Regions from separate parts of the Cyanobium sp. NIVA-CYA 375 genome, predicted to be linked through region 3. Evidence: predicted binding sites of a transcription regulator. Region 3 holds the regulator's gene; each other region holds the start of a gene.
What was found. The regulator NtcA, encoded in region 3, controls nitrogen genes in cyanobacteria. The targets are predictions, from matches to a motif close to GTANCNNNNGNTAC.

Region 1 (9,983 bases), on a different contig from region 3:
TGCTGGCGCACCCAGCAGCGGCCGCCGCGGCACTGGATCAGCTGGAAGGGGGGTAGGTCGGCAGGTTGATTGCGCAGTTTGACGAAGCTGCCGGGATAGAACAGTTCCAGCACATTGGCTGCAGCAGTCGCGGTCCGGATTTGGGTGGCCATTGGTGCCGGATCAACTTCAGAGGGATATCTTCTGCTGGGTTTTGGTGCGGAGGCAGGGATGCTTGGAATCTGTTCCGGTTGCGTTGTGGTTTGATCACAAAACGTGGAGCGCCATGGCCCGCAAGCAACGACTGGATCTGGAGCTGGTGGCCCGTGGCCTGGCGGCAAGCCGTCAGCAGGCCCAGCAGTTGATTAGGGCCGGGCGGGTGCGCCAGGGCGACCGTGTGCTCGATAAACCGGGCACCGAAGTGCTGCCGGAGGCGGAGCTGCTGGTGCAGCAGCCCCCCCGCTACGTCTCAAGGGGCGGCGAAAAGCTAGTGCGGGCCCTTGAGGCCTTCCCAATCGCAGTGCAGGGGCGCGTTTGTCTTGATGGCGGCATCTCCACTGGCGGCTTCAGCGACTGCCTGCTCCAGCACGGGGCCTGCCGCATTTACGGAATCGATGTGGGCTACGGCCAGACCGCCTGGAGTCTGCGCAGTGATCCTCGCGTAGTACTCAAGGAGCGCACCAACCTGCGTCACCTCACCCCTGATGGCCTTTACGGGCCCGAGGATCCCTGGCCCGATCTGGCGGTGGCCGATGTGTCGTTCATTTCCCTAGGGCTGGTCTTGCCCGCCCTGCTGGGGCTGTTGCAACCCCAGGCCCCCCTGGATCTGCTGTTGCTGGTTAAACCCCAATTTGAGGTCGGCAAGGGCCGGGTCGGCAAGGGCGGCGTGGTGCGTGATCCGGCTGCCCATTGCGATGCCATCGCAGGGGTGATCAACGCGGCCTCTGGCCTGGGCCTGGCTGCGTGCGGCCTGGTGGCCTCACCAATTACCGGGCCTGCAGGCAACCACGAATACCTGCTCTGGCTGCGGCGCCCCGATCGCGATGGGCAGGTAGGAATGGCTGATGTTGCAGGGGATCTTTTTGAGTCTGTTGAACAGCTTGTTGAACCAGAACAAATAAAGACCCTGGTAGCCAGCACGCTGACTCCCAGGGCATAAAAATCGAGAGGGTTGCTGGCGCTCAGATGGCGCCGCTGTCCCGATCACCGGTGCGGATCCGAATCACCGAATCGATGGTGCTCACGAAGATCTTGCCGTCACCGATTTCGCCGGTGCGGGCTGCATCTTGAACGGCGCTCACCACCGTGTCCACCTTGTCGTCGTCGACAACGATCTCAAGTTTGAGCTTTTGCAGGAACTCGACGGTGAATTCAGAGCCGCGGTAGCGCTCCACTTGGCCCTTCTGACGGCCAAAACCTCGCACCTCGCTCACGGTCATGCCCACGATTCCCGCATTGACTAGGGCGATCTTGACGTCCTCGAGCTTGAAGGGACGAATGATGGCCTCAACTTTTTTCATGGGAACAGCAGGGGGCTGAATTGGAAGTCTCTCAGGAAATCCCTGCCTATGGAAGGGACTAGGCCCATTAGGCCCGAGCTTTGTGGGGGTCGTCGTAGCGGTTGTTACCAGCTAGGCCGGCTGTTGGCTACGGCCGCTTTTCCTAGAATCCCTATCTAGCACTGGCCCTTTCCCCTTCCTTGCTCCAATGTCTTCTAGCCCTGCTTCTGCCAATGCGTCCTGCCTCACCCAGACGCCTTCGTACGGCGAGCGGGCCATCGCTGAAGCCGAGCTGATCTGTTTCGACAATCCCAGGCCCGGCCGTCCCTACGAGGTGTCGATCGAGCTGCCGGAATTTACCTGCAAGTGCCCGTTTTCCGGCTACCCCGACTTTGCTGTCCTGCGCCTGATCTACCAGCCTGGCCCTCGGGTGGTGGAGCTCAAGGCGATCAAGCTCTACGTAAACAGCTATCGCGACCGCTCCATCTCCCATGAAGAGGTGACCAACCGCATCCTGGATGATCTGGTTGCCGCCACCGACCCCCAGTGGATGCAGCTGGAGGCCGATTTTCACCCCCGCGGCAACGTTCACACCGTGGTGCGCGTCAGCCACGGCACTCGGCTTGCTTGTTAGAGCTGGGCGAGCATCTGGGGCAGCTCGGCAGCGAAGCCCGTGAGATTGCGGTTGCAGAGTCCGGCCACGTGCAGCTGACCCGCTTGCCCGGCCGGCCCCTCGGCAATTGCCCACAGCTGACGCGTGGCTAGCAAGCTGAGCCCGCCACCGGCCAGGGCAATCGCAAATCCTGCGTAGACCAAAGGCACGCCCGGATCCCGCTTCAGCAGGATGCCACTGGCGGGCAGCACGCTTTCAACCCGTATCGGCAGCCCCTTCACTTCCACAGCTGCGCCGCCTGGGGACAGGCGAGCTATTGAGATTCCGTCGGCGCCGTAGATCTCCACAGGCCCTTGTTCACTTCCCAGGCTGAGCAGCACCGGCTCGCTGCCATCTGGGCGGGTAGGCAGCACGATTCCCCAAACCTGTTCGCCTAGCTGTGGAAAGCTCTGCAGCGGCAGCTCTAGCAGGGGGCTTTTGCCGAGTTGCAGGCTGATGGTGGCCAGGGCCCAGTCGGCTTGATAAAGGGTGACCCCTTGAAAGCGCAGCGGATGATTAACGCTGATCTCGGCTTGCTTCAGCAGGCTGCCCTCGCTGCCATCGCCCTCCAGGATGCGCAGCTTGGAAGTGAATTGCTCAGGTCGCCCAGCGGGATCGCGCTGGATGGAAAAGCCGTCGAGAGCAAGGGTGAGCTTGCTGCTGCCTCGACTGTCCATTAGCTCCAGGCTGCGGCCGGGGGCCAGATATTGCTCAGCCCGTTGTCCCCCCAGGGCCCCCCAGGCGGCCCCGAGCATCAGCACCACCATCCCTGCGTGCACCAGCAAGGGCCCAACCCGGCCCAGCAGACCCTTGCGGGCGGCAAGGCGGTCGTCGTGGCGCTGAATTTGCCAGCCTTGGCGCTGCAGCAGTCCGGCCAGCTGATCGAGGCTCGCCTTGGGGGTGTCTGTGCTGAGGGTTTCGGCCACGCTGAGCTTGCTGAGCTGGCGGGGGGTGCGGTAGTCGACCCAACGCAGGGCGGCCTGCAGGGCGGGCCACTGGCGGCGCCAGCTGCAGAGCAGCAGGGCTAGGGCCAGCCAGGCCAGCAGCCCCAGGAACCAGCCGCTGGAATACACATGGTCGAGCTGCAGGGCCAGCACCCCATCGCCGTTCAGCAGACCCAGCCAGGGTTGGGGGTCGTAGAGCCGGTGGTAGAGCTCGGCTGGTTCCCGCTGGGGGATTGCCGTGCCGACGCCACTGGTGCTGGCAATCACCAGCAGCAGCACGATCGCCACCCGCAGATCAGAGATCCAGCCCACAAGCCGCAGCAAGGCTTTCATCGCCAGTTGGCCACCAGGGTGAGGGCGCCGGTGGTCACCAGCACCACGCCGCTGATCGGGGGAACCCATTGGCCCAGCCGCCTCAGGCTCAGCAAGCTCGGCAGGCTGGCGGCTGCGGTGCCGGCCAGCAGCAGCGGCACCACTTGACCGGCTCCGAAGCTAGTGAGCAGCAACATGCCCACAAGTGGTTTGCCGTTCTGGGCCATCCAGGCCAGCAGCACCGCAAGTACAGGGGTGGTGCAGGGGGTTGCGGCCAGACCAAAAGCTAGGCCTGCGGCTATGGGAGCCAGGGGGGCCGGCACCCGGCGACGCCAGATTTCAGGATCGGGTCCGGCGGGCAGGGGCAGCTTCAGCAGGCCCAGCAGATTTAGGCCCATCAGCAGGGCAAGCACAGCCACCACCGTGGGAATCAGCCCCGGGATCTGACCGTAGATCCGGCCCAGTAGGCCGCTAACCAGGCCCAGCAGCACTAAGGAAGCCACAATGCCGGCCGCAAAGCTGAGGCTGCGCTGCCAGGGTGCCTGGCTGGGTTTAACCCCGGGGGTGCCGCCAAAACCAGCTAGGTAGGCAAGGGTGACTGGCAAAAGCGAAAGGGAGCAGGGGCCCAGACTCGTGAGCAGCCCACCGGCAAACACGACACCAAAGGTGGTGGCGGTGGGGCTGGCCAGGGAGTGCTGCAGCAGCGATTCGCTGCTACGGGCCCAATCGGCCAGTTGGGGCCCAAAATTAATCATCTAATCAGCCTATCGGGCAGCTGCGGTGCGCCGGTGCCGGGGGGTAGGGGCAAGACCGCCGGCCTCCAGCGAGCAGCGGATCAATAGACCACAAACAAGCAGGCTGGCCATCAAAGAGTTGCCGCCATAGCTGATCAGTGGCAGTGGCAGGCCGGTGGTGGGCATGGCACCGCTGGCTACGGCGATGTTGAGAATGGATTGGCCCACTAGCAAGGTGGTGCAGCCGATGGCGACAAGGCGCTGCTGGTTGCTGCGGCAGCTAAGAGCGACCCTCAGGCCCACGAAGCCAAACAGGAGCAAAAACAGCAGCAGCACCACCGAGCCCACGTAGCCGAATTCCTCAGCAAATACTGCAAAAATAAAGTCGGTGCTCTGGATCGGCAGGTACTGCAGTTTCTGGGTGGAAAGGCCAAAGCCCTCGCCTAGAAAGCCACCTGAGCCGATCGCCATCAGGCTCTGTACCAGTTGGTAGCCGTCCCCCTGGGCATCCCGCCAGGGATCTAAAAACGACACCACCCGCAAACGCTGGTATTCGTTGAGCATGATGCTGGCGCTGCCTAACAGCCCTCCTGCTCCGGCGGCCCCTAGCAGCTTGGTTAGGGGCAGGCCCCCTGCCAGGGCCATCAGCCAAAGCAGCAGCCCGGATAGGGCGGCGGTGCTGAGGTTTGGTTGCTTGAGGATCAGCAGGATCAGGGCCCCAAAGGCCCCGAGCCAGAGCAGTTTTTGGTCGTTGCCGATGCGCTTCCAGTGGGCGAAAAGGGCAGCTCCCTGCAACACCACAAAAGGCTTGACCAATTCCGATGGCTGCAGCTGTACCGGTCCAAGCACCAGCCAGCGACTGGCGCCATTGACAGTGCTGCCTACAACCAGGGTGGCTGCGACCAGAACGATGCCAACCCACAACCCCAGCGGAGCCAGATGCAACCAGCGCCGCAGGCTGGTGCGCAAGCCGAGCCAGAGCAGCCCCCAGCTGGCAGCCATCCAGATCAGCTGGCGCTTGAGATAAAAGGCGCCGTCACCCATTTCCCGTTCAGCGACCCACCAACTGGCGGAGGTGAGCACCAGCAGCCCGATCAAGCTCCAGAGCGCCACCATGCCCAGAAGCAATCTGGCCTCTGCTGGCCACTGGGGCCAAGGCAACGGCAGTAGCCCCCCAGCCTTCGGAGAGCCGTCGTCTGGGTCGTTGTGTGATTGATGGGTTGCGGTGCGAGCCAAAGCTGGAATTGGGGAATGGCAGAGCTAGGGCCATCTTCAACCCATTGAGCCGTGCCCGGGGGGGTGTTGTCGACCCCTGGCAGCCAGAGTCAAACAATAAAAAAGCCCGGCCAGTGCCGAGCTTGGGGAGAAACAAAAACTACTGAATCTCAGTTGCCAACGTTTTGTTGGCGACGTCCGGCGGCTAGTTCCACTTTGAGGATTTTGCCACCCTGCTTCATGATCCGCTGCTGCTCAGCGAACCAGCTGTCGTAGGGCACCCATTTGGTGAAATAGGTGTTTTGAAGCTCACGCTGGGTGCGGCTCTTTTCCGGGCTGGGGATGCAGGCCGTGATCTTGAACAGACGCATGGAGATGATCCTCGGGTGTGCCGCTGGCAGGGATCAGTTGCCCAGGCCGGAGCAGATGTAGTCGAAATAGACGGCCATTTCGCGACCGGCATCGGGACCCACCAGTGCAGCGGTGGTTTCCTTCATGGCCTGGATTGATTGGACGGTGGCACCAATGGGCACGCCAAGGGAGTTGTAGGTCTCCTTGAGACCATTCAGTACCCGCTCATCGAGGATGGAGGTGTCGCCAGCCAGCATGGCGTAGGTGGCGTAGCGCAGGTAGTAATCCAGGTCGCGGATGCAGGCCGCATAGCGACGGGTGGTGTACATGTTGCCGCCCGGACGGGTGATATCCGAATACAGCAGCGACTTAGCTACGGCCTCTCTGATGATGGCCGAACCATTGGCGCTGATGGTGGCAGCGGCGCGGACGCGCAGTTCACCACTGGTGAAATACTGCTCCAGGCGGCCCATGGCGGAGTCGTCTAGGTACAGGCCCTGAACGTCGGCCTGATTAATGACGTTTGTGATCGCGTCTTGCATGAATCCAGCTGTGGTGGCGGGGAGTAGTAAAAGAACGCTTCCTCAGGAGAGGGCGCCAATGACGTAGTCGAAGTAGAAACCGGCTTCTTCAGCGTCAGAGCCGGTGAGTAGGCCCATGGCGGCGTTCTTCATTTCCCGCACGGACTCAGCCATGGCATCGAGGGGAGTGCCGAGGGAGCGATACATCTCCTTGGCTCCGATGATGCCAACCTCTTCGATGGGGGTCACATCGCCGGCGATGATCCCGTAGGTCACCAAGCGCAGGTAGTAATCCATGTCGCGGAGACACGAAGCGGTCATCTCTTCGCCGTAGGCGTTGCCGCCGGGGGAAATCACGTCGGGACGCCGCTGGAACAGGGCGCCACCAGCGGTCTTGACGATGCGCTCGCGGCTTTCTCCGAGAACCTGGGCGACGCGAATACGACGTTGACCAGCGCCCACGAAGGACTTGATCTGGTCGAGTTCGCCAGGGCTGAGATAGCGGGCTTCCGCGTCCGCGTTGATGATCGAGTTGGAGACGATGCTCATGCAGTTCTGCCTCGAAACAAGCGGCCGCCTTGACGGAGACCGATATCCGGTGGGTAAGGGAACGGATCGACTTGCGCCGATCGCCAAATCATTCTGCGGCAAAGCCCCTCACTGCTCCCGTGGTGGTAACAGTTCTTCATGGCGTTTGTGTTCGGAAAACCTGTTGCGGCGCAATGGCTTTGGGCGATGTTGTTACTAGCGGCTTGGCGCAGCAATTATTCATCATTTTGCTTAGCTAATCGCTCCACTTGTTTCGGCTTGCGGCTCAACTTTTGCGACAATTATTATCTTGATCATAAAAAACCCCCCGAAGTGTCTCCGGGAGGCTTGAAGTCGCTGAAGCAGCGCGCAGGGGTGCCATGGGGCTGAGGCGTTGCTGGACGTAGGGGGCTACCTCCAGCGGCGAGTCGGTGCAGGTGCTTGGCGGATGCTGCCCGGCCCCGCAATGAAGTTGTCTTGGGGCTGAGATGGCTTCATGGTTTCGCCCCCTACGGTCTGGGCTGTCCAGCTCCCCACGACCATCTGCCGACGCGCCGACAGATTTCGATTGGTTATATCCCCGGTAGTGCGTATGGTCTGATCAACGGACACGTTTGGACGTTTCTCCTGGGCAAATTGATTGGCATAGGCAGATGCATCAAAGGGGCGGTTGAGGCCGGGCACCTTACGCGCATTTCGATCATTAGCAGTGACAAAACGCTCGTATGGGACTGTGTCTTCGCCATAGGTTTCGTTGTATTCGCTGCTGTTGAGAATCCCGTCGACTACCCCATAGAAGCCGGCGCGGGCAGCGGTATCGAAGTAGGCGTCAATTTCCCATCGCCCGAAGGTTGGACGACCTAGCAGCCGGCGATGGATCACTTCGATGGCCTTGGTGATGTAAAGGCCGCTCCAATAACGGCGGCGGAAGGCCTTGGAACGGGCGACTTGGCGGATGAACTCCCGCAGGCTGATGTCTCCGTTTTCGAGCTTGATTTCCTCAACCTTATTGCGCTCTCCGGCATAGCCAGCAGTGCCTAAAACTTGCACATACACCGCATTAATAACTGCCTGGGTGCTGGCTTCAGTGCCACGGATGCTGGGTTGGCCGCCACGGCGGGGCACGGAGCTGCCGCCGGTAGCAATCTGCTGGAGGCGTACGACCTTGGGGCCCACTCGGCGGGGAGTGGCCTTGCGGAACTGGACGCTGTCCATCTGGCCAGGCTGGGCCAGGCCATTGCCGATCAGGATGCGGCGGCTGTCGTAGCCGTAGGGCGCTGGCCGGGTTGCCACTGAGGCGGTGCCGGAGGGAAAAATCGCGCCATAGTTGAGGGCCAGGGGGTCGTTGCCGCCGCCGTAGACGTGCTGATCGGCGAAGGGTTGGCGATAGGAGGCGTAGAGGGTTACGTATTGGGGTGCGCCTTCAAAGGGAGCGCTGAAGCGGAATAGCTTGCGATTTGATCCCCAGCCGGCGCTCTCTTGGGCCTCTTCACCGAGATCCCGCAGGTAGGGCACGGTTTCTTCGCCGAACACCCGCGCGTATTCCAGGGTGTTGATTAGGGAATCCACTAGGCCATTCAGGCCTTGGACGCTGACGATATCGAAGTAGCGGGTGAATTCCTCACGGGAGCTGATGCCGCGACCTAGGAAGTGGCGGAAAGCCAGCTCAACCGCCCGGCTGTTGGAGAAGCGGCCGAAAAACTGTTGGCGATATTCCTTGCTGTGGCCGAGGGAGCGAATGAATTCCCGCATCGACAACTGGCCCTGGCGCACCTGGGTGGCTTCAACCGGGCAGGGTGTTTGGCTGTAGGCCTTGGCGATGTCCCGTTCGAAAACCTGGCGGTAGGCGGCGCGAATCACTTCGGCCTTTTGGGAGCCACTTAGGCGCGGCCGCATGACGAAGCGCTGCTTGCCATCTGCGGCTAGGGCATAGGTGGCAGGGAGCTGTAGGCCCTGGTTTTCTGGGCTGCCGAGGCGCTGGCGGGTGCTGGGTGTGGCCACCTGCAGTTCGGCGAGCAGCACGTTGAAGTACTGGATCACCAGCTGGCGAGCCTGGGGATTGTCTTTGCAGAGGCCGGCGGCTGCGGAGCGCATTTCCTGCAGGGCCACGTTGGTGGCTGCCAAGGAGCAGGCCTTCTCGAGTACATCCCGAAGGCCACGGGTGTTTACGGCCAGGATGCTGGGGTCTCCCGCCACCAGGGCATAGCCCACGTAGCGAAGGAACCAGGCCATGTCGCGCAGCGACTTGCGCATCCGATCGGTGCCGTAGCGGCCCACTGCGATCGGGCTGAAGCCGGTGGGGAGAACTACCCGCACGTCTGCGTCGCCACCGGCGCCCTCAAGCAAGCGGGTGATCAGGTTGCCGCCGGTGTCGGCGGTGCCTTGGGCGAAGGTCCTCACTGAGCGCTGGAAGGCGGCTTGGTCAGCGGCTAGGGGGGTGGCGTCGCTGGCAGCACCGCTGACAATGCTCAGGGGGGCATCCAAATAGGAGAGGGGCGTGCCGCCGGTGAAGATCCGGTTGGCCGCCTTGGCCACGATGAAATCAGCGTTTTCTGAGATGCGGCGCGCTGCTTCTAAGCGCTGCTGGCCACTCTGGAAAAACGCCACCAGGGTTTCAAGCTCGCCGCCGTCGGGGAAGCGATCCTGTTGCTCCGCCTGACGGACGCTGGAGAGCGGCAGGGTGTCGTAGCGCTGGGGTGAAACCCTGGTGCTACCGCTGCTGGCGGTCACGGTCATTGACGAGAGCGAACCGGGCTGGGTCACGTTACGTCTGGCCCTCGGGCCCTTTGCCTAGCCATGAACAAATGTTTGCAGCTTCGCTGGCTTGCTATTGCCAATTGACTGGATTTGACCCGTTCCATTGGCCGCTGGGCGTGAAAAGCTCAGCCTGTTGCCGTTGATCCGTCCTTGCCCGCCAGTGATGCCGCCACGCCGATGGTGAGCGCCTTTTACGACCGTTTCCCCTACCCGGGAGACCCCCTCCAGGACGGCCCGCCCCCTGGATACAACTGGCGCTGGTGCGTCGACAGCGCCTGGGCTGCTGCTACTGGTGCCCTGCCGCCGCGCCCCGACCAAGGTGAACGGCCTTGGCGGATTCTCGACGCTGGCTGCGGCACCGGCGTCAGCACCGATTACCTCTGCCACCTCAATCCAGGTGCTGCGGTGATGGCAGTGGATATCAGCGCCGGGGCGCTGGAGGTGGCACGGGAGCGCATCCGTCGTTCAGGTGCGGCAAAAGCGGTGCGGGA
Region 2 (9,983 bases), on a different contig from region 3:
GCAGGAGGGGCAATTCGCAGCGGCCGTCTGCCTGGGGGTAGGCCCGTTGCAATTTCAGGGGGGAGGTGGCCCAGCCCTGGTGCACAGTTGCAGTCGGCTCCCCCGGACTGCCCTGCCGGGCCGTGAACTCCAGCTCAGCGGCGCCGTGCCAGCGGCCTGCCGCAATGGTGTTGGGATGATTCACCAGGCATGCTGTTTAAAGACCATGGTGCACCCGGCGATGGCCAGCTCTGAGCCTGCTGACCGGCCGTTGGTGCTGCGTGAGCGCGGGCTGGCCGCCAGCCCGGGGGCCGTTCCTGGCTTGGTGCTGGCCCTTTCGGCGGCGGAGCGCACCCAGCTGCGGGGTTTGCGTTGCACTGCCTGTGGCAGGCAGGTGCTGCTGCAGCTGCCCCGGGGGGCAGCCCTGCAGCCCGGTGAGTGGCTGGCCGCCACGGCTGCCGAACCGCTGGTGCAGGTGCGGGCGGCGCTGGAGGAGCTGATGCAGGTGCGCAGCGCCGATCCCCTGGCCCTGCTCCAGGCCGCCTATCACCTTGGCAATCGCCACGTGGCCATGGAGATCAGGACTGGTGAACTGCGCCTGCTCGCCGATTCCGTGCTGGCCCACCTGCTGGAGTATCGCGGTCTGCAGGTGGACCAGCTGCAGGCTCCCTTTCAGCCCGAGTCCGGTGCCTATGGCTCCGCCCACGGTCACAGCCATGACCACTAGCCGGCTGCGCTTGTTTCAACTGATCAGCCCGGCGCTGCCGGTGGGGGCCTTCAGTTATTCGGAGGGCTTGGAGGTGCTGGTGCAGCGCGGACTATTGCTGGATGGGGCTGGGGTGAGGGCCTGGCTGGTGGCCGAGCTGCAGCGCGGCACCCTGGCGCTGGAGGCGGCGAGCCTGCCGGGCTTGCTGCTGGCTGAGATGGCCGAATTGCGCGAGCGCGACAGCTGGTTGCTGGCCCTGCGGGAGGCGGCGGAGGTGCGCGCCCAGCAGCGCCAGATGGGCGCGTCGCTGCTGGGGCTGCTGGCCGATCTGGGCTTCAATCCGCCCGCCTTGAATCTGGCCTGGCCGGCAGCCTTTGCCCTGGCGGGCCGCGCCCTGGAGGTTGCTGCCACCGAGCTGGTGGAGGCCTACTTGTATGGCTGGGTGGCAAACCAGCTCAGTGCGGCCTTGCGGCTGGTGCCCCTAGGACCCACCGAGGCCCAGCGCCTACAGCTGGGCCTGGCGCCTTTGATTGCCGAGCGGGCCCTGGAACTGGCGGCTGCCGATCCAGATCAGCTCTGGAGCGGTGGTGTGGGTGCGGGTCTGGCCCAGTTGCGCCACGCCGAGCTGTACTCCAGGCTGTTTCGCAGCTGAGCGGATCGGATGAGCAAGCTGCGGGTGGGCGTAGCTGGGCCGGTGGGCTCTGGCAAAACGGCCCTGGTGGAGGCCCTATGCCGGCGGCTGCGCGATCGCCTGCAGCTGGCGGTTGTTACCAACGACATCTACACCCAAGAAGACGCCCAGTTCCTCACCCGAGTTGGGGCCCTAGAGCCCGAACGCATCCGCGGCGTCGAAACCGGCGGCTGCCCCCACACCGCCATCCGGGAGGACTGCTCGATCAACCGGGCGGCGGTGGCCGAGCTGGAGGCGGCCTTCCCCGATTTGGATTTGGTGCTGGTGGAGAGCGGCGGCGACAACCTGGCTGCCAGCTTCAGCCCGGAACTAGTGGATCTCTGCATCTACGTGATCGATGTCGCCGCTGGCGACAAGATCCCCCGCAAGGGCGGTCCGGGGATCACCCGCTCCGACCTGCTGGTGATCAACAAGATCGATCTGGCGCCGATGGTGGGCGCCAGCCTTGAGGTGATGGCAGCGGATACCGAGCGCATGCGCCCTGGGCGCCCCTGGTGCTTCACCAACATCCGCAGCGGCGAGGGGCTGGAGGCGGTGGAACAGTTTTTGTGGGCTCAGTTGCCCTGATTGTCTTGTGTTTAAGGAACTGTTGCAACCGCTACAAAGCCAAGGTGTGACAACTGGATACCTTCCAATGACCGCTAAATAGCAGCGGGACATTCAGCGGTTTCCCGTAGGAGTTTTTATGAAGTCTTCCCTGATGCGCAAAACCACCATGCGTTATGTAGCTGGTGCTACGGCGATGGCAGCCAGCCTTTCGCTGGTGGCCTGCGGCGGCGGCGGTGAAAAAGCCTCTGGCGATTTTGACGGTGAAGTGAAGGTGGGAATTCTGCATTCCCGCTCCGGCACCATGGCCATCTCCGAAAACACGGTGGCTGAAGCCGAGTTGATGGCCATCGATGAGATCAACGCCAAGGGCGGGATCACCATCGAGGGCAAGAAGCTGAAGATTGTTCCCGTCGAAGAAGATGGCGCCTCGGATTGGCCCACCTTCGCCGAGAAAGCCAAGAAGTTGATCGATCAGGATCAGGTTGCTGTGGTGTTTGGAGGCTGGACCTCTGCTAGCCGTAAGGCGATGCTGCCGGTATTCGAGGCCAAGGATCACTTCCTCTTCTACCCGATTCAGTACGAAGGCCAGGAGTGCTCCAAGAACATCTTCTACAGTGGTGCTACCCCTAACCAGCAGGCCGAACCCGCGGTCTCCTGGCTGCTGAAGAACAAGGGCAAGGACTTCTTCCTAGTTGGCTCCGATTACGTGTATCCGCGCACCGCGAACACGATCATGAAGGAGCAGCTAAAGGCTGAGGGCGGCAATCTGGTGGGTGAGGACTACCTGCCACTTGGTAACACTGAGGTAGCTCCGATCATTGCCAAGATCAAGCAGGCCCTGCCCAAGGGTGGCGTGATCGTCAACACCCTTAATGGTGATAGCAACGTTGCCTTCTTCAAGCAGATGCAGGCCGCTGGCATCACCCCTGCCAACGGCTACGCGATCATGAGCTTCTCAATTGCTGAGGAGGAGGTTGCGGCAATTGGCCCTGAGTATCTGGAAGGCACCTATGCGGCCTGGAACTTCTTCCAGAGCCTGGATACACCAGCTTCCAAGGAGTTCACCAATAACTTCAAGGCCAAGTATGGCGAAAACCGCGTCACCAACGACCCGGCTGAGTCTGCCTACAACATGATCTACCTCTGGGCCGCTGGAGCGGAGAAGGCCAATAGCGTTGACAACAGCGCTGTGCGCAAAGCCCTGATTGGTGTGACTTTCGATGCCCCCCAGGGCAAGATCGAGGTGCAGCCCAACCATCACACCACCGAGCTGGTGATGATTGGTGAGGTCCAAAAGGATGGCATGTTCAAGATCATTGAAAACCAAGGCGTAGTTAAGCCGATTGCCTGGAACCAGTTTGTTCCCGAAACCAAGGGCTACACTTGCGATTGGACCCAGGATCGTCCTGACGCTGGCAAGTTCAAGATGTGATCAGCGCACTTTGATTAGCCGCAGGGGGGAGAGACATTTAGTCTTCTTCCCCCTTTTTCTTTTTGTTTTTGTTCCTTTGTCCCCTCCGGGACTCCATGACAGCTCTTTACGACACGCTCTTCAACGGCCTGGCGATCGGCTCGGTGCTGATGCTGGCGGCGCTTGGCCTCGCTGTGGTCTTCGGCCTGATGGGTGTCATCAACATGGCCCATGGGGAATTGATGATGCTCGGTGCCTACACCACCTTTGTGGTGCAGAACCTGCTTAAGAACGGCCCCCTTTCCGGCCTCTTCCCCATTTATTTACTGATTGCGATTCCGATCGCCTTTCTGGTTAGTGGCTTGGCCGGGTTGTTGCTCGAGAAGACGGTGATTAGGCGCCTCTACGGCCGTCCCCTGGAAACCTTGCTGGCCACCTGGGGCGTCAGCCTCATCCTGCAGCAGTTCGTGCGCTCCGTTTCTACGGCCTTCTTTGCCGGTCTGCTGCTGGCGGTGTTGCTGGGACTGTTCGCGCCGCGCCTCACCCCCCAGCTCTGGTGGCAGAAGCGTTGGACGCCGCTGCTTGGTGTTGGCAGCTGGGTGCTGGCCGGCGCTCTGGGCATTGGGCTGGCTTCGGCCCTTGGCAGCGTGAGAGCCCTGGATCAGCCCTGGTTCAGCGCTCGCAACATTGACGTCACGGCGCCGCAGTGGCTGCGTGGCTCGATCGATCTGGCGGGGGTGACGATGCCCACCGGCCGTCTGTTCATCATCGCGCTGACGGCAATTGCTCTTGTGGCGGTGAACTGGTTTCTGCAGAAGAGTGTTTGGGGTATCCGCATTCGGGCCGTAACCCAGAACCGGCCGATGAGCAGTTGCCTTGGCATTCCCACAGAAAAGGTTGACGCCCTCACCTTTCTGGTGGGCTCGGGGCTGGCCGGGGTTGCCGGTGTCGCTGTCACCCTGCTGGGTTCGGTGGGACCAAACCTCGGCGGTAACTACATCGTTGATTGCTTCATGGTCGTGGTGCTCGGTGGGGTTGGCAAACTGCTCGGCACCGTGGTGGCGGCTCTCGGCATCGGCATCCTGAGCTATGTGCTCGGCTCTGGTTCCCTGCTGCTGCTTTGGCCGACGATGCCCGCCGGCCTGAACGAGACGATCACCTTTTTTGCCACCACGTCGATGGCGAAGGTGCTGGTGTTCGTGCTGATTGTTGTCTTTCTGCAGTTCAGGCCTGCAGGCCTGTTCCCGCAAAAGGGACGCATGGTGGAGGCCTGAGGCGATGAGCAGCTCACCTTTCCTAATTGTCTTTCTGCGTCGCTGGTGGCCCTGGATTCTGATCGTGGCGGCTGCCCTGATCCTGCCCTTCGTATTGCCGCCCTTTCGGCTCAACCTGCTCGGTCGCTTTTTAGCCCTCGGTATCGTCGCGCTAGGTGTTGATCTGATTTGGGGCTTTACCGGCCTGCTCAGCCTTGGTCAGGGAATCTTCTTTGCCCTCGGTGGCTATGCCCTGGGGATGCATCTTTCGCTCAATTCGCTTGAGCCTGGCCAGTTGCCGGAGTTCTTTAGTCTCTATGGAGTCAAGAGCCTGCCCCTCTTCTGGCAGCCGTTCAACTCGCCCCTGTTTACGCTTTTGGCGATCTGGGTGATTCCAGCGATTGTGGCTGGAGTACTGGGCTTCCTTGTATTTCGTAACCGCATTAAGGGGGTGTACTTCTCGATCCTCACCCAGGCGGCCCTGCTGGTGTTTTTCAACTTCTTCAATGGCCAGCAGAAGCTGATTAATGGCACCAACGGTCTCAAGACAGACACCGCTCGCTTCTTCGGTGAGCTGGTGGGTTCCGATGGCATGCAGCGTTACCTCTTTTGGATCACGGTGCTGCTCGTGGTGGCTGCCTGGTTCCTCTGCCGCTGGCTCACCAGCGGTCGCTTTGGCGACGCCCTGGTGGCAGTGCGCGATGACGAGCCGCGGCTGCGCTTCACCGGCTACAACCCCACCGCCTACAAGACCCTGGTGTTCACGGTGGCTGGTGCTCTTGCCGGTATCAGCGGTGCCCTCTACACCGTGCAATCGGGCATCATCTCGCCCCAGTTCATGTCGGTGCCCTTCTCGATTGAGATGGTGATCTGGGTGGCGGTGGGGGGCCGCGGCACCCTGATCGGCGCCGTGCTCGGTGCGGTGTTGATCAACTACGCCAAGAGCCTGATCAGCGAGCAGCTACCCGAAACCTGGCTGTTCGTTCAGGGGGGGCTTTTCCTGCTCGTGGTTACAGCCCTGCCCGATGGCGTCGTGGGCTGGTGGCGCAAAGGCGGGCTTCGCCACATTCAGGCGATGGTGGGCTGGCCGCCGCTGGCTCCCACCTATCCGGGCCTTGACCTCGATCCACTCGTACAGGCTGAGAAGCGCGAGATCGAAGCCCGTGCCTTTGCTGAAGAAACCGGTTCCACAGGATCTGGAGGTTTGCCATGACTGCCCTGCTTGAACTGCGCCAAGTGAGTGTCAGCTTTGATGGCTTCTGGGCGCTCAATGACCTCAATCTCTCCCTCATTCCCGGCGAACTGCGGGCCGTTATCGGCCCCAACGGCGCTGGCAAGACCACCTTCCTCGATGTGATCACCGGCAAGGTGAGGCCTACCAAGGGTGATGTGTTTTTCCGGGGTCGCTCGCTGGTGGGCATCAGCGAGTACCGCATCGCCAGGCTCGGCATCGGCCGCAAGTTCCAGGCGCCGCGGGTTTATCACAACCTCACGCCCCGGCGCAATCTTGAGTTGGCCGTCAAGGGCAGCCATTCGCCCTTCACCCTGCTGTTTGGCAGCCTCAGTGCCGCCCAGCGCGACCGAGTGCAGCAGCTGCTCGCCGTTGTGGGTCTAGAAGCCCACGCCTCCCAGCAGGCCGGCAGCCTCTCCCACGGCCAGAAGCAGTGGCTCGAAATCGCCATGTTGCTGGCCCAGGATCCCGAGGTTCTGCTGGTGGATGAGCCAGTCGCTGGGCTCTCCGATGAGGAGACCGAGCGCACCGGCGAGCTGTTGCGCAGCCTCGCCGGTGATCACACCGTGCTTGTGATCGAGCACGACATGGACTTCATCCACGAACTCAATTGCCCAGTCACGGTGCTGCACGAGGGCCATGTGCTCTGCGAGGGCAGCATGGATGAGGTGCAGCGCGATCCCCGCGTTATCGAGGTGTACTTAGGAGTTGAGGACCCAGCATGACCAGCACTATCTCCCGCGGTGAACCGGTCACCCCCCATCCCCCCGAGGGTAGTGATGGGCATCTGCTCGCCATCCGCGGTCTCAACGTTTACTACGGCGAGAGCCACATCCTGCGCAACGTCGATCTCTCGATCGCGCCGGGTCAGATGGCTTGCCTGATCGGCCTCAACGGCGTCGGTAAGACCACCCTGCTTAAGACGATCATCGGCTTGTTGCGCCAGCGCAGTGGTTCGGTGCAGCTTGAAGGCCAGGAACTCTCGTCCCTACTGCCCCACCACCGCGCCCGGGCCGGCATCGGTTACGTGCCCCAGGGGCGAGAGATTATTCCCCAGCTCAGTGTGCGCGAAAACCTGCTGTTGGGCCTTGAAGCCCTGCCGGGGGGCATGGGTCGCCATCGCCACATCGATCCGCTGGTGTTTGAGCTGTTCCCCGTATTGGAGAAGTTTCTGGCCCGCCGTGGTGGCGACCTCTCCGGTGGTCAACAGCAGCAACTAGCCATTGCCCGAGCCCTGCTCGGCAAGCCCCGCCTGTTGCTGCTAGATGAACCCACCGAGGGCATCCAGCCATCGGTGGTGCTCGACATCCAGCGGGCAGTGGGCCGCATCATTCGGGAGACGGGGATTTCGGTGTTGCTGGTGGAGCATCACGCCAGCTTTGTGCGCCAATCCGACTGCTACTACGCCATGCAGAAGGGTGGAATTGTGGCCAGTGGCGCTACGGCAGATCTCAGTCCGGAGATGATCCAGCGCTTCTTGAGCGTTTGAGGTTATAGAGGTGGTGGGCAACTTCACCTTCAAATTTGATGCGCGCTTCCCTTTTGGCGGCCTTCGCGGCCGGTCTGTGCAGTACCACCCTGGTTGCTGGCCTGGCTCCAGCCCAAGCCCAGACCTGCCAGTTTCTGGCGCCAGTGGGCGGCGATGGTGTTACCAACATCATCACCAAGACTGTCGGCCCTGGCAATCCGTTTGGCCGTCCCAACTGGAACACCGATTTCTTCGTGACCCAGCCCTACGCCAGTTACAAGTTTTTCTTCACCGCCAACTCTTCGGTGAGTGCCACGTACCCCATTCAGGGCTATCTCAAGTTCACTGACGGCTCCAGCTTGCAGGTGATCAATGAGTCGTTTGCGCCCCAGGTGGGTACCGGTCGCATGTGGGGTCCCTTCCCCGCCATTCCTGGCAAAACCGTGAGCCAGCTCAACTTCAAGATCGGTGCCAGTGCAGACCAGGCGGCCACTGGTTTCACCTATCGCATTTCCACCATGGGTTGCAATTGACCTAAAAGCTGGCGCCAAAATGCCTCAGCAGCAATGCTGCTCCGGCCAGCGCCCTCTCCTGGCAAGAGCGCGCAGCCCAGCTGGCTGAGCGGCCGGCAGCCCAGGCTGTTGATCAACCAGGCCGCCTCCCAGCTGGCCAGATCCTGCTCGTGGATCGGGGCTTCAATGATCAGGCCCCGATTCAGGCCCCGCTGCCGCATCACCCCTGGCAGGCAGCCGCTGCTTAGGGGCGGGGTGATCCAGGAGCCCCCGCGGCACACCAGCAGGTTGGCGCTGGTGCCGCAGCAGAGGCCGCCGGCCGAACTATTCAGCAGGGCGTCGTCGGCGCCGGCTTCCAGGGCCTGGCGGCGGGCCTGGATCGAGGCCCCGTAGGCGAAGCTCTTGCAGCGGCTCAGCAGGCTGGTGGCGCTGCGGGTTTCGGTGGGACTAACGATCACTCGCACCGGCTCAAAACACGGTTTGCTGGCACTGAGCTGCAGCCAGAAGCTGGGGCTGCCGTTGCGGGGTGGGTCGATGCCCCGTGCACCGCTGCCGCGGCTCCAGTTGAGTCGCAGGGCGCCGCTGCTGCCCAGGGCCGTGCCGATGCCGCTGCGCTCGATCGCTGCGGCGATCAGGGGCTGCACGGTCGCGGCTCCTGGCGGTGGCGGCAGCCCCAGCAGCGCCGCCGAGCTCTGCCAGCGGGCCAGGTGTTCCTCCAGCAGCCAGGCCTGACCTGCCTCCACCAGCAGGGTTTCAAACAGGCCATCGGCCAGCAGCAGGCCCCGGTCGCTGATCGGCAGGGTCAGGGTCTGCGGTGTGCCCCAGCGCCCCTGCCCCGTGCCGTCGCCCAGCCAGGCGATCGGGGCGCTCATGCCAGGGCCTCGAGCAGCGGTTGCAGTTTCCAGCCCAACTCCTCGGCTTCGGCGGCGGGGTCGGAGTCGGCCACGATGCCGCAGCCGGCGTGGGCCCGTAGGCGCTGGCCGCGCAGCAGCAGCGAGCGGATCAGGATGTTGCTGTCAAACTGGCCGTCGCCGCCCAGCCGGAAAAGCGAGCCGCAGTAGGGCCCCCGCGGCACCGGCTCGAGGCCATGCAGGCGCTGGCAGGCGCGGATCTTGGGGGCGCCGGTGATCGAACCGCCCGGCCAGCAGGCCCGTAGCAGGTCGATCGCGTTCAGCCCCGGCTCCAGCTGGCCCCGCACCACCGAGGTGAGGTGGTGCACCTGGCGGTAGCTCTCCAGCCCCACCAGCTGGGGCACCTGGATCGAGCCTGGCGTGCACACCCGGCCCAGGTCGTTGCGCAGTAGGTCGACGATCATCACGTTTTCGGCCCGGTCCTTGGGGCTGGTCACCAGGTCGGCGGCGGCGTCGGCATCGGCGTCGGCATCGCCATGGCGCGGCCGGGTGCCCTTGATCGGCCTGGTTTCCACTCCCCCACCAGCCCCCACCCGCAGGAACCGCTCCGGCGAGGCCGACAGCACCGCCTCCCCCGCCGCCGCTCCGCCGGCGATTGCCAGGCCAGCAAAGGGGGCGGCGCAGAGCTCGCGCAGGCGGCCGTAAAGGCCGAGGGGATCGGCGGGGCTTAATAAGATGTGCTCGCAGCAGGCGGTGAGATTGGCTTGGAAAAGATCGCCGGCGGCGATCCAGGCCAGCACTTGCTCCACCTGGGCGGCAAAGTGCTCCGGTGGGGTGTGCCAGTGCCAGGAGGCTGGCGCGATCGCGGCCGGGGGTTGGCTCGCAGGCGCGGTGCCTAGATCAAGTCGCTCCAGCAGGGCAGCGAAGCTGCTCAGCCGCCCTGGATCTTGACCCTCGAGCCACTGCTGCTGGCTGCCATGGTCGAACACCAGCACCGGGTCGTGGCGGGCGGCCCAGAGCAGGGCCATGTCGGGCGATTGCCAATGGGGTGCGGGCTCCACCCAGGCCCCGGCTTCGTAGCTGAGCCAGCCCATCCAGTGGCCGCCATCAGCGGCCAGATCGGCCAGCAGGGCAAAGGGATCACTGGCGCCGCTCTCCTCCGGCAGGCCGCGGCAGATGCGCTGCTCTAGGGGCGCCAGGCCGAGGCGGCTGCAGGGGCCCTGGGCGCTGCCATCGCTATCGAGCCACACCAGACCCTCCCTCCCCAGCTCGGCCGCCAGGGCTTGCACCAGGGGCCAGGGATCCCGCCAGGGCAGGGGGTGATGTAGGGGC
Region 3 (9,983 bases):
AGCGATGCAGATCGCCTCCAGGCAGCCCTGCACCTGGCCCGGCACGGTGTGCGCTGGCCCGGTGCGGGGCCACGCTTGCGCCAGGCCTGCCAAAGCACGGCAGCGGTGGCCACCCCTAACCAGCGGGATCAATTGGCCAGGGGACTGGCCCAGCTGGGCGACGCCGCAGCCGCCCTGAGCTGCCTCAAGGGCAGTCCGCCGAGACCAGAAACCCAGCTAGCCATCGGCCGAGCCCTGCTCAGTGGCGGCAGCGAGCAGCAGGCCCAAGCCGAAAGTCTGCTGCTGCAACTGGCCAAATCCGCGCCGAGCTCCAGCCAAGCCAGCGAGGCCGTAGCCCTGCTCAGCGAACAGCCCGGGCCCAGTGCTCTCCAGGCCCTGAAGGCGCTGCCTCCTGCTCTGCAGGAAACGGCCCCGGTGCACGCACGGCGGGCTATGGAGAGTGGCGACATCGGCGCGACGCTGGCGGTGCTGCAGCGCTGGCCCAACGATCCAGCCAGCTGGGAACTGCAGTGGCAGCGGGCCCGCCAGGCCCTGCTCAAACGCCAATGGGGAACGGCCACAACCCTGCTGAGTGCGCCGATCGGTCGTGAATTGCCGGTGGGGCTGGTGGGACGCCAGCGCTTCTGGCTGGGTTTCAGCCAGAAGCAGCAAGGCGCCATCGCCAAAGCGCAACGCACCTGGAGTGAACTGACCAAACAGCATCCCGGCGGCTACTACGGCTGGCGGGCGGCGGTAAGACTCGGCTACGACGATCTGGACCTCGATCCCGGCAGCAGCCCGGCCCTTGTGCAACCCCGATGGCGCCCCCTAGGCAGCGGCGACTGGCAGATCGACCGGCTCTGGCGCCTGGGCCAACCCCTGGAAGCCTGGGAGCACTGGCGCACAGGGCGGACCTCCCCTCCCAGCACCCCCCATGAGCTGGCCGTAGAGGGCCGGCTGCGCCGGGCCGTTGGAGACCACTGGATCGGCCTCGGCCAACTCGAGCAAGCCAGCCTGCGTCTACGGGTAGATGCGGCCTGCGGGCTAGCGCAGCAGCTAGAGCGCGACCTGCAAACCGCCAGCTTCGTGGCGGAGCTAGAGCAGGCTGGGGCGAAGGCAGGGGTACCGGCAACCCTGCTGGCAGCCGTGGCCAAACAGGAATCGCGCTTCAGCCCGGGGGTGAGCTCCGGCGCCGGCGCCGTCGGCTTGCTGCAACTGATGCCGGCCACTGCCGCCGAGCTGGCAGGCATGCCCCTAACGGCGGATGCTCTAACCGATCCAGCCCGCAATGCCCAACTAGGCGCGCTTTACCTGAAGCAACTGCTGGGTCAGTGGCAGGGCAACCCCGTGCTGATGGCTGCCAGCTACAACGCCGGGCCAGGGGCCACCACCGGCTGGGTAACCCCCCTTCTGCAACAAGAACCAGAGCTATGGATTGAAGCAATCCCGTATCCCGAAACCAGGCTGTACGTCAAAAAGGTGCTCGGCAACCTTTGGAACTTCCAGCAGAGGCCCCTAGCGGGCTGTTAGCCACCGCTGGCCAGCCAGCGCCCAACCCAAGCTCCCGACAACACCAGCACCCCGAGCGCTCCTGCCAGCATCATCGGCGGGGGCGCCACCCGGATCCGGGCCAGGTCGAGGCGTGCCAACAACACTGAAACACCAAGGATCAGCACGTTGGCAAGCACTTCGAGATGGAGCAGATAGAGGCCCCCCACCGTGACGATCAGCAGAGTGATCACCAGGCTCACCACCCGGCTGGTGGCCATCAAGTTGGAGATCCGCTGCAGCAGCAGGTCTGGCATGGTGCAAACCACCACCACCAACAGAGCGTGGAGGCAGTCCAGCGACCAGAACAAGCTTGATAGCTGTCCCACTCCCGACGCCGATGCGCCCTCCAGCGGCTGGCTCCACTGCAGTCCCTCGTAGACGGCGATTACCACCAGCACCAGCAGCATCGGCGCCCGCAAGGGCAGCAACAGCAGACGCAACATCGCCTTCACGGGGGAGCCAGCACTAGGGATATCGCATCCAGAGGGCAACTCGGAATGCACTGTTCGCACACCAAGCAGCGTTGCGCATCGAATTGCAGCTGCCAAGCCGGCTGGCTCAAGCTGAGGGCACCGCTGGGGCAAACGCTTGAGCAGAGACCGCAGTCGACACAGAGGTTGCGATCAATGGTGATCTGACCAGGCGCCCGATTGAGGCCGAGTCCTTGACTCTCGAGCCAGGCCTCCGCCGCCGCCAGTTCGTCGATGTCACCGGAGAGCTCCACCACCATGGTGCCGCTCTGGTTGGGGGCAATCTGGGCCCGCAGGATCTTGGCGGCGATGTCAAAGTCCACTGCCAACCGGTAGGTGATTGGCTGGTGCACCGCTTCGCGGGGGAAGTGCAGGGTGAGGCGCCTTTTCACGAGGATCCGGTTCGCGGGAACAGCACGCTTACCTCCGCAAAACGCTAGCAAGCACTGGCAAAATGCAGTCATGACCAACTCCACCCCGAATTCCGGCCTGGGGCCAAGCGAACGGCTGCTGCTAGTCGTGCTGGCGGTCCTACTGGCAGCGGGCCTGCTGTGGTCACGAGGCGGACTGCATCCGGAGGCTCCCCTAGAGCGCTTGGCGCGCCAATCCCTGGATCTACCAGTGGCCTTGCGCAATAGCAAGCCAACGCTGGTGGAGTTCTACGCCGACTGGTGCGACGCCTGCCGCACCATGGCTCCGGCGATGGAAACGATCGAAGCCCGACACCGCGGCCAGCTCGATGTGGTGCTGCTTAACGTTGACAATCCGCGCTGGCAACCGGAGCTGGAGCGCTACGAAGTCAACGGCATTCCCCAACTTGAGCTCTTCAACGGTGCAGGAGAAGCGGTGGGCCTCTCAATCGGCGCCCGCAGCCTCACCGAACTGCAAGCTCTCAGCGACGCCCTTATCGCCGGTGAGCCCCTACCAGCCCTGGCCGGAGTGGGTGCCGTCAGCAACCTGAACCAACCCGCTGGAGAAGTCGCGGCTGCCGAGTCGAGTGCTGCCACGATGGCCGGACCCCGCAGCCACGGTTGACATCTGCCATGGATTCCCGTTTCCGCGTTGCCCTCATCACCGCCACACCGAACCCCCAGCAGTGCGTCTGGGCGGGTATGCATCAGGACTACAGCGAGGGTTTTGTCGCCGCAGCCACCGCCAGCTGGCCCGATGAGACCAAGGCGGGGGAGATTTGCGTCAAGCGGCTGTTAGCTGGCGAGCGAGGTCACTACGGACCCTTGGAACACGCCCAGATCGTGCTCAATGTTGGCTGGTTTCCCCACTCGGTGATGCAGCAGGCGCGCACTCACCGGGTGGGGGTGAGCTTCGATGTGCAGTCCATGCGCTACACGGGCGATCGTATTTGCAAGGCCGCAAATGGTGAACTGGAGCTGGAGGAGATGTTCTATCTACGGCCGGTAGGTAGCTATAGCGACCGTCAAGGCAAAAAATATACCTACACTGAAGAACAGCGCTGCATAGATTTAGAGCTTTGCGGTGTTGCTGCTGCTCGCTACCGTGATCTCTTGGCGGCTGGTTTCGCCGAGGAGCATGCTCGCGGCATCCTGCCCTTCGACTACCGCCAGCACTTCGTGGTGAGCTTCACCCTGCGAGCCTTTCTGCACTTCCTTGACCTGCGGGCCAAGCTCGACGCCCAGCAGGAAATTCGTGAACTTTGTGAATTGATGTGGCCCCACCTGCAGGCTTGGACACCCCAGTTTGCTGACTGGTACGAGAAGAGCCGCTTACATAAAGCCAGGCTCGCCCCATAGCGCGAGCCATTTGATGGGACCTAGATTCGCGCCAAAGTGACACGTTCGGGTTGATACTGGTACTTACCAGCCCGATCTTGATAGGTGGTCTCGCAGGGATCTCCCTCAAAAAAGAGCAGCTGACAAATTCCCTCATTTGCGTAAATGCGGCAGTCAGCACCCGAAGAATTACTGAACTCCAGGGTTAGGTGACCTTCCCAGCCGGCTTCCGCTGGCGTCGTATTAACAATGATGCCTAGCCGGGCGTAGGTGCTCTTACCCAGGCAGATCACCGTGATATTTGATGGCACCTTCATCTTCTCCAGTGCTACTCCCAAACCGTAGGAATGGGCTGGAAGGATGAAATAAGCGCCATCCTCGTCACCGTGCAGGGGAGCGGGTTCAAGGTTCGCCGGATTGAACCGCTTGGGGTTCATCACGGTGCCAGGCACATGCCGAAAGATCAAAAATTCCTTGGCCGACAACCGCAAGTCGTAGCCATAGGAAGAGCAGCCGTAGCTGAGCACCGGCGAGCCCGTCGTCTCGGGATCGAGGTGGCGCACCAGGCTCGACTGAAACGGCTGCAACATGCCTGCCCCAGCCTGCTCGTTGATCCAGCGGTCGTTCTTCAGCATCAGAGACCTCGGCGCAACTGGGTGACCTGATCAGCCATGGCCATCAACTCAGGAGTCATGGCTGGCCCTGTCAAAATGACATCTAAATGGGCTGGTCGGCGCTGCAAGGTTGCCAGCACTTCAGCCTGATCGAGGTAGCCCAGCTCCACAGCCAAGCCCAGCTCGTCGAGCACCATCAGATCCACCGCACCACTAAGTAGCTGCTCGCGGCTGAAGGCCCACACCTGGCGCACCGCATCCAACAACTCGAGCTCCTGGTGGGCAGCCGGTTCCGACAGACAGGCAGGCACGCGGGGGCGCAGCCATTGCAATCGCCCACACAGCCAGACGCTGCTGCCGAGGCCCTGATCTACGCCGCCCTTAAGAAACTGAGTAACCAGCACCCGGCTGCCCAAGCCGGCACTACGCAGGGCCTGGCTGAGCACGGCACCGAAACTGCCGCGGAAAGGCGCCGTATGGATTTGGAGTAAGCCCTCCGACTGGGCCACCAGCCGCAATGCCGGCGCAGCTGAAGGCGTGGACGCGGCAGCCGCCAAAGCCAAAGGGCGATGGCCAGAGCGCTGAGGTTGGTGCTGGACCGCCGGAAAACCAGCTCCAGAGGAGGAGGTGAGGCCTGAGACGGGCAAGCTCGCGGTCATGAACAACCTGAATAAAAACCTGGAAAATCGAGAAACAGACCTGGAGCGCCGCGAGCAGCCCATGGCCCCGCGGAGCTGAATGTAGCGGGATAGGGCCGCTCCACAAGCAAACGACACCATCCCTAGCGGAAACATACGTACTGGTGCGCAGGGGGCGCCGGCGGTGTCATCTCAAACCGTGTGTATTGCTACAAGCCACCCCCCGGGTGATCCTTAGGGTCCCGACACTTGCCCATACCTTGATGGTTGGCGCTACCCACGGATTTAGCCGTACCGCCAACACCCCATCGACGGGTGCCCCTGGCGTGGTGGCAGGCATGGGCAGCGCCGGCCAGGGCAACCCCACCCTGCTGGAAGTGATCCGGGGCCTGGCCGGCAGCAGCGTCGAGACGATCGAACGGGGCAAGACGATTTTTTTTCCCGGCGATCCAGCCGAGCGGGTTTACCTGCTGCGGCGCGGAGCGGTCCGGCTTTCGCGGGTATACGAATCCGGCGAGGAGATCACCGTGGCCCTGTTGCGTGAGAACAGCCTGTTTGGTGTGCTGTCGCTGCTTACCGGCCAGCGCTCCGACCGTTTTTATCACGCCGTGGCCTTTACCAGGGTCGAGATGGTGACCGCACCAGCCACCTCGGTGCGCCGAGCGATAGAGCAGGACGCCAGCGTGGGCTTACTGCTGCTGCAGGGACTGTCTTCGCGGATCCTGCAGACCGAAACGATGATCGAAACCCTCACCCATAGAGACATGAGCTCGCGGCTGGTGAGCTTCCTGTTGGTGCTGTGCCGCGATTTCGGCGTTCCCAGCTCGGAAGGGATCACGATTGATCTGCGCCTCTCCCATCAGGCGATTGCCGAAGCGATTGGCTCCACCCGCGTCACAATCACCCGCCTGCTGGGCGACCTGCGCAACGACGGCCTGGTTCAGATCGACCGCAAAAAGATCACTGTGTTTGATCCAATCGCCCTAGCCAAGCGCTTCAGCTGAACGCCAGGGATACTGGGGCCCTTCGCGGACGTATGTGACGGGCTGGCTGCTGATCCTCGCTCTGCTCGCCCTGGGGGGAGTGCTCTCCACCCTGGGCGACCGACTCGGCAGCCTGGTGGGCAAGGCGCGCTTGAGCTTGTTGGGGATGCGGCCCCGCCGCACCGCCGTGTTGATCACGGTGCTCACCGGCAGCCTGATCAGTGCCATCTCCCTCGGCCTGATGCTGCTGGTGAGCGAGCGGCTGCGCACGGGCCTGTTTGAACTCGATCGACTGGAGCAACGGCTGCAAACCAGCCGCAGCCAACTGAGCCGCAGCAACAGTCAACTGGCCAGCAGCCGCCAAGAAGTGGCGCGAGCCGAACAGGGCAAACGGGAGGCCCAGACGCGCTTTGAACAGGCCCAAGCCCGCGCCAGCAAATTGCGCCAGGAACTGGCGCCACTTTTAGCCCAGCGCAACCGGCTGGAGGTTGAGCGCAGCCGTCTCAGCCAGGAGGTGAAGGGGCGGGATGCGGAAATCCGCCGCACCGAAGCGGAACTGGCCCAGGTGCGCCGCCGGATCAGCGCCGGTGCCCAAGAACTTAAGGACCTGGAGGGCAACCTGATTGCCCTGCGCCGCGGCGACGTGGTGCTCAGTAGCGGTCAGACCCTGGCTAGCGCCAAGGTGACACTTGAGCGCCCTGATCAGGCCAAGGAGGTGATCAACGCCTTGCTGCAGCAGGCCAATCTCAACGCCTTCAGGCGGGTGCTGCCCGGCCAGCCGCCCGATCGCCAGATCCTGCTGGTGCCCAAGAACGACATCAGCAAGCTGGAGAGCCTGCTCGCCAAACCCGGTAGCTGGGTCGTGAGCATTCTCTCGGCAGCCAACGTGCTGAGGGGCGAGCGCCAGGTACTCGCCTTCCCAGACCTACGCCCCAACCGCCCAGTAGTTAAGGCAGGTGAAGTGCTGGCGAGCACCACGATCGAGGGCGACCTCACAGCCCTGGAGCCGGTTTCGCGGCGACTCAACCTGCTGCTGGCCGCTGCCTATGCCCGAGCCCAGCGCCAGGGCACGTTGGTGGAAGGGCTGCAGTTCGATGCGGCCAGCTTCAAACAGCTGGCCCGGGAGCTGAGCGAGCGCCAGCCGGGCCAGGTTGCCCAACTAGAAGCCCTCGCCATCAACAGCGCCAGCACCGCCGACCCAATTGCGGTGGAATTGCGCTGGTTGGCAGCCCCAGCCCCCCCCCCATCGGGGCCGGGCCCTCGCCGCCCATGACGCGCGCTGCGGCGGGCCTGGTGGCAGGCCTCGATCCCGGACGCAGCAAATGCGGCCTGGTGCTGGCCGATCTAGCCGGTAGCCAAATCCTGCAGGCCGCCATCCTGGCGCCGCAAGCCTGCCTAGCCCAACTCCAAGCCTGGCGGCAAGAGGGTCTTGGCCGGATTGTGCTCGGCAACGGTACCGGCAGCCAAGACTGGCGCAGCCGGCTTGACAAGCAGCGGCTGTCACTGGTTGTAGTGGATGAGAGCGGCAGCACCCTGGCAGCCCGCGAGCGCTACTGGCAGCTATGGCCCCCTAGGGGCTGGAGGCTGCTGCTGCCGGCGGGCTTGCGATTGCCCCCCCGCGATATCGACGATGTGGTGGCCCAGCTGCTGATAGAGCGCCACTACGGGTTGCAATTGCGCCGCAACAACCAGGAGGTGCTGCGGCAGTGGCCGCAGCTTGCCACTGGGATTTAAATCGGCTAGAAGCAGGCCCGAACCGTGAAGACGTAATCCCCGCCAGGTTCAAGCTGGTAGTCCACCTTGAGCAGATAACGCAGCAGAGCGTCCTGGATCAGGGCCCGGCCCAAGGAGGGCTCAACGCTGAGTTCGCCGCGGTCAAAAGCCCAGCGGAAACTCCATTTGTAGCCACCGGCACTCACCTCCCCCTCCAGCACCCGCTGGCTGAAGCTCTGGTGCAGCACCCGCAACTGGGCAGTAGTGGAGGGGAGGCGGGCCATCAGCTCAGGCAGCCGTGTACTGGGGCTCAAAACTGTTGAGTCGATTGCCGGCCCGCTCTAGGCCGAGGCGCTGGATCAGGCCAATGCCAGCCTCAACCTCGCTGAGCACCTCTTCCAGCAAGGGCTGCTCAACTGGCGTGAAGCGTCCGAGCACGTGCCCGAGTGTGCGGGCACGGCGTTCGCCAGGATCCTGAGCGGGGGCACCGATGCCAATACGAAGCCTCGGAAAGTCCTGGGTACCTAGGTGGCTGATGGTGCTACGCAGGCCGTTGTGACCACCGGCACTGCCTGTGGCCCGCAGTCGCAACTTGCCTAGGGGCAGATCCATGTCGTCAACCACCACCAGCAACTGGGCGGGCTCAAAACCAAACCAGTCGAGAGCAGCGCGGATCGAGCGGCCGCTTTCATTCATATAGGTCTGGGGCATCAACAGCCTCAGCCGGGCAGGCCCCGAGCCCACTTCAGCCACCAAGCCCTGAAGCTTTGGCTGCTGCCGAAAAGATGCACCACCGGCGCAATCTGCTAGACGCTCTAGGGCCATAAAGCCCACGTTGTGGCGAGTACCGGCGTACTTGGCTCCCGGGTTACCCAGGCCCACCACCAACTGCAACGACGGCTGGGACGCCGGGCTGGCCTGCGTCACGGCAACTCAGGCAGCCGGACCATTGGGAGACTGCTCAATCACCTCTGAGGTACCAGCCACGGAGGCATCAGCTGAGACAAGCTCTGTTACAGAAACCGGTTCGGCAGTATTAATTGCTGTCCGAAGCTCCTTTTCGAACTCAGAAGAGGCTGATTGAAAACCCTTAAGGGTGCGCCCCAGGGTTTTCCCCAGCTCCGGCAATCGCTTGGGACCGAACACCAGCAAGCCGATGGCGGCAATTACCGCCAGCTCAGGCAGGCCAATGCCAAACACGTTCATCAGCCGAGGCCATTCCAGTTGACCGTGATGCCCTCGAGCAGCAGGGACTTGTTGTACAGCTGAAGGATGATCAGCAGAAACACCAAGAAGAGCACCATAAAAATGCCCATTACGGGCGTGGTGCCCCATCCGGGAACCACCTTGCCGTACTCAGAATTGAGTGGCCGCAGGATGTCTCCGAGGCGGGTGCGTTGGGCCATGTCTGCTGCAGCCTCTCGGGCATGGATTCGCTTTAAGTACTGTAAGGGCCTCACGTACCGCGCCGCGGCGGGCCGTCGAGAGTTGTGACGCAACCCGTCACCTGCATCCCCCCTTCCACCTCCATGGACCCCACCGCCACCACCAGCTCCCCGGCCCTTTCCGTGGCCCTCGCCGTGCTGGCGGTGCTGCTTTCACTCACCGGTTTTGGGGTGTATCAAGCCTTCGGGCCGCCCTCTAAGGGCCTCACCGACCCCTTCGACGACCACGACGACTGAGCCCTAATAACCACAAGGGCGCACCCGCCAGAAACCCAGGCTCCACGGCGTCAGCAACCAGGGGTCCCCAGCTTGTTCAGGCTCAGAAATCAGCGGCTTATCCAGGCCATCAAGCCGCTCCAGCAGCTGCCAGTTCTCTCCCAGTTCCACAAGATGGCGGCATGGGGAACAGTTCTGCACGGTGAGCACCACGTCCCCCGAGTCCCCTAGCGGCCGGCAGCCCAGCAGCAACAGCCCCTCGCCCAGGGGAGGCAGGGCCTGATGTCGTTTAGGCCGGCCCTGGGCCGCCGCCGGCCGCAGCCATAGCGGTTCCCTGAAGGCCACCGCCTGCTTGGGCACCTGGGCCCGGCACCAGCCTGCTGGGCAGGGCGCCAGGGCCAGCCGCAAGCGCTGCAGGCCGTTATCGGCGCCAGGATCGGGCCAGGTAGGCGCCCGCAGCAGCGACACACCCAACAGCTCCGCACTAGCCGACACCCCCTGGGGGCCATCGAGCAGCACCGCCAAGCCGCCGCCGGCAGCCACAGAAGCGATCCAGCTGATCGCTGGCAGCTCCCAGCGGGCCTGCTCGCGGGCAGTGAGGGGCTGGGCTGGCCGTTCCAGCACGC

Region 1: a site for NtcA is predicted at 1,594-1,607, ahead of queF (preQ(1) synthase). Genes of this name have one in related genera too.
Region 2: a site for NtcA is predicted at 1,965-1,978, ahead of urtA (urea ABC transporter substrate-binding protein). Genes of this name have one in related genera too.

What each region holds. Positions count from the first base shown of each region.
Region 1 covers NZ_JBSYHW010000001.1:6,214-16,196, forward strand. Annotated here, with positions in the region: gene AC01FP_RS00035 (hypothetical protein) at 1-152, opposite strand, end outside; gene AC01FP_RS00040 (TlyA family RNA methyltransferase) at 266-1,138, shown strand; gene AC01FP_RS00045 (P-II family nitrogen regulator) at 1,161-1,499, opposite strand; gene queF (preQ(1) synthase) at 1,687-2,112, shown strand; gene AC01FP_RS00055 (cytochrome c biogenesis ResB family protein) at 2,109-3,407, opposite strand; gene AC01FP_RS00060 (cytochrome c biogenesis CcdA family protein) at 3,404-4,141, opposite strand; gene AC01FP_RS00065 (FtsW/RodA/SpoVE family cell cycle protein) at 4,151-5,287, opposite strand; gene AC01FP_RS00070 (phycobilisome linker polypeptide) at 5,506-5,706, opposite strand; gene apcB (allophycocyanin subunit beta) at 5,740-6,228, opposite strand; gene AC01FP_RS00080 (globin family protein) at 6,271-6,756, opposite strand; gene AC01FP_RS00085 (hypothetical protein) at 6,895-7,125, shown strand; gene AC01FP_RS00090 (phycobilisome rod-core linker polypeptide) at 7,147-9,471, opposite strand; gene AC01FP_RS00095 (class I SAM-dependent methyltransferase) at 9,670-9,983, shown strand, end outside.
Region 2 covers NZ_JBSYHW010000028.1:4,480-14,462, reverse strand. Annotated here, with positions in the region: gene AC01FP_RS08970 (urease accessory protein UreD) at 1-184, opposite strand, end outside; gene ureE (urease accessory protein UreE) at 221-706, shown strand; gene AC01FP_RS08960 (urease accessory protein UreF) at 696-1,337, shown strand; gene ureG (urease accessory protein UreG) at 1,347-1,943, shown strand; gene urtA (urea ABC transporter substrate-binding protein) at 2,077-3,357, shown strand; gene AC01FP_RS08945 (ABC transporter permease) at 3,453-4,610, shown strand; gene urtC (urea ABC transporter permease subunit UrtC) at 4,615-5,802, shown strand; gene urtD (urea ABC transporter ATP-binding protein UrtD) at 5,799-6,545, shown strand; gene urtE (urea ABC transporter ATP-binding subunit UrtE) at 6,542-7,309, shown strand; gene AC01FP_RS08925 (hypothetical protein) at 7,348-7,821, shown strand; gene AC01FP_RS08920 (aminotransferase class IV) at 7,791-8,672, opposite strand; gene AC01FP_RS08915 (anthranilate synthase component I family protein) at 8,669-9,983, opposite strand, start outside.
Region 3 covers NZ_JBSYHW010000006.1:45,683-55,665, reverse strand. Annotated here, with positions in the region: gene AC01FP_RS03210 (lytic transglycosylase domain-containing protein) at 1-1,509, shown strand, start outside; gene AC01FP_RS03205 (hypothetical protein) at 1,506-1,973, opposite strand; gene AC01FP_RS03200 (NIL domain-containing protein) at 1,979-2,392, opposite strand; gene AC01FP_RS03195 (thioredoxin domain-containing protein) at 2,463-3,035, shown strand; gene thyX (FAD-dependent thymidylate synthase) at 3,044-3,769, shown strand; gene dcd (dCTP deaminase) at 3,790-4,383, opposite strand; gene AC01FP_RS03180 (cob(I)yrinic acid a,c-diamide adenosyltransferase) at 4,383-5,021, opposite strand; gene ntcA (global nitrogen regulator NtcA) at 5,264-6,004, shown strand; gene AC01FP_RS03170 (DUF3084 domain-containing protein) at 6,039-7,256, shown strand; gene AC01FP_RS03165 (RuvC family protein) at 7,253-7,717, shown strand; gene AC01FP_RS03160 (DUF3146 family protein) at 7,723-7,980, opposite strand; gene pth (aminoacyl-tRNA hydrolase) at 7,985-8,623, opposite strand; gene AC01FP_RS03150 (TatA/E family twin arginine-targeting protein translocase) at 8,630-8,902, opposite strand; gene psbH (photosystem II reaction center phosphoprotein PsbH) at 8,902-9,102, opposite strand; gene psbN (photosystem II reaction center protein PsbN) at 9,226-9,378, shown strand; gene AC01FP_RS03135 (alpha-mannosidase) at 9,382-9,983, opposite strand, start outside.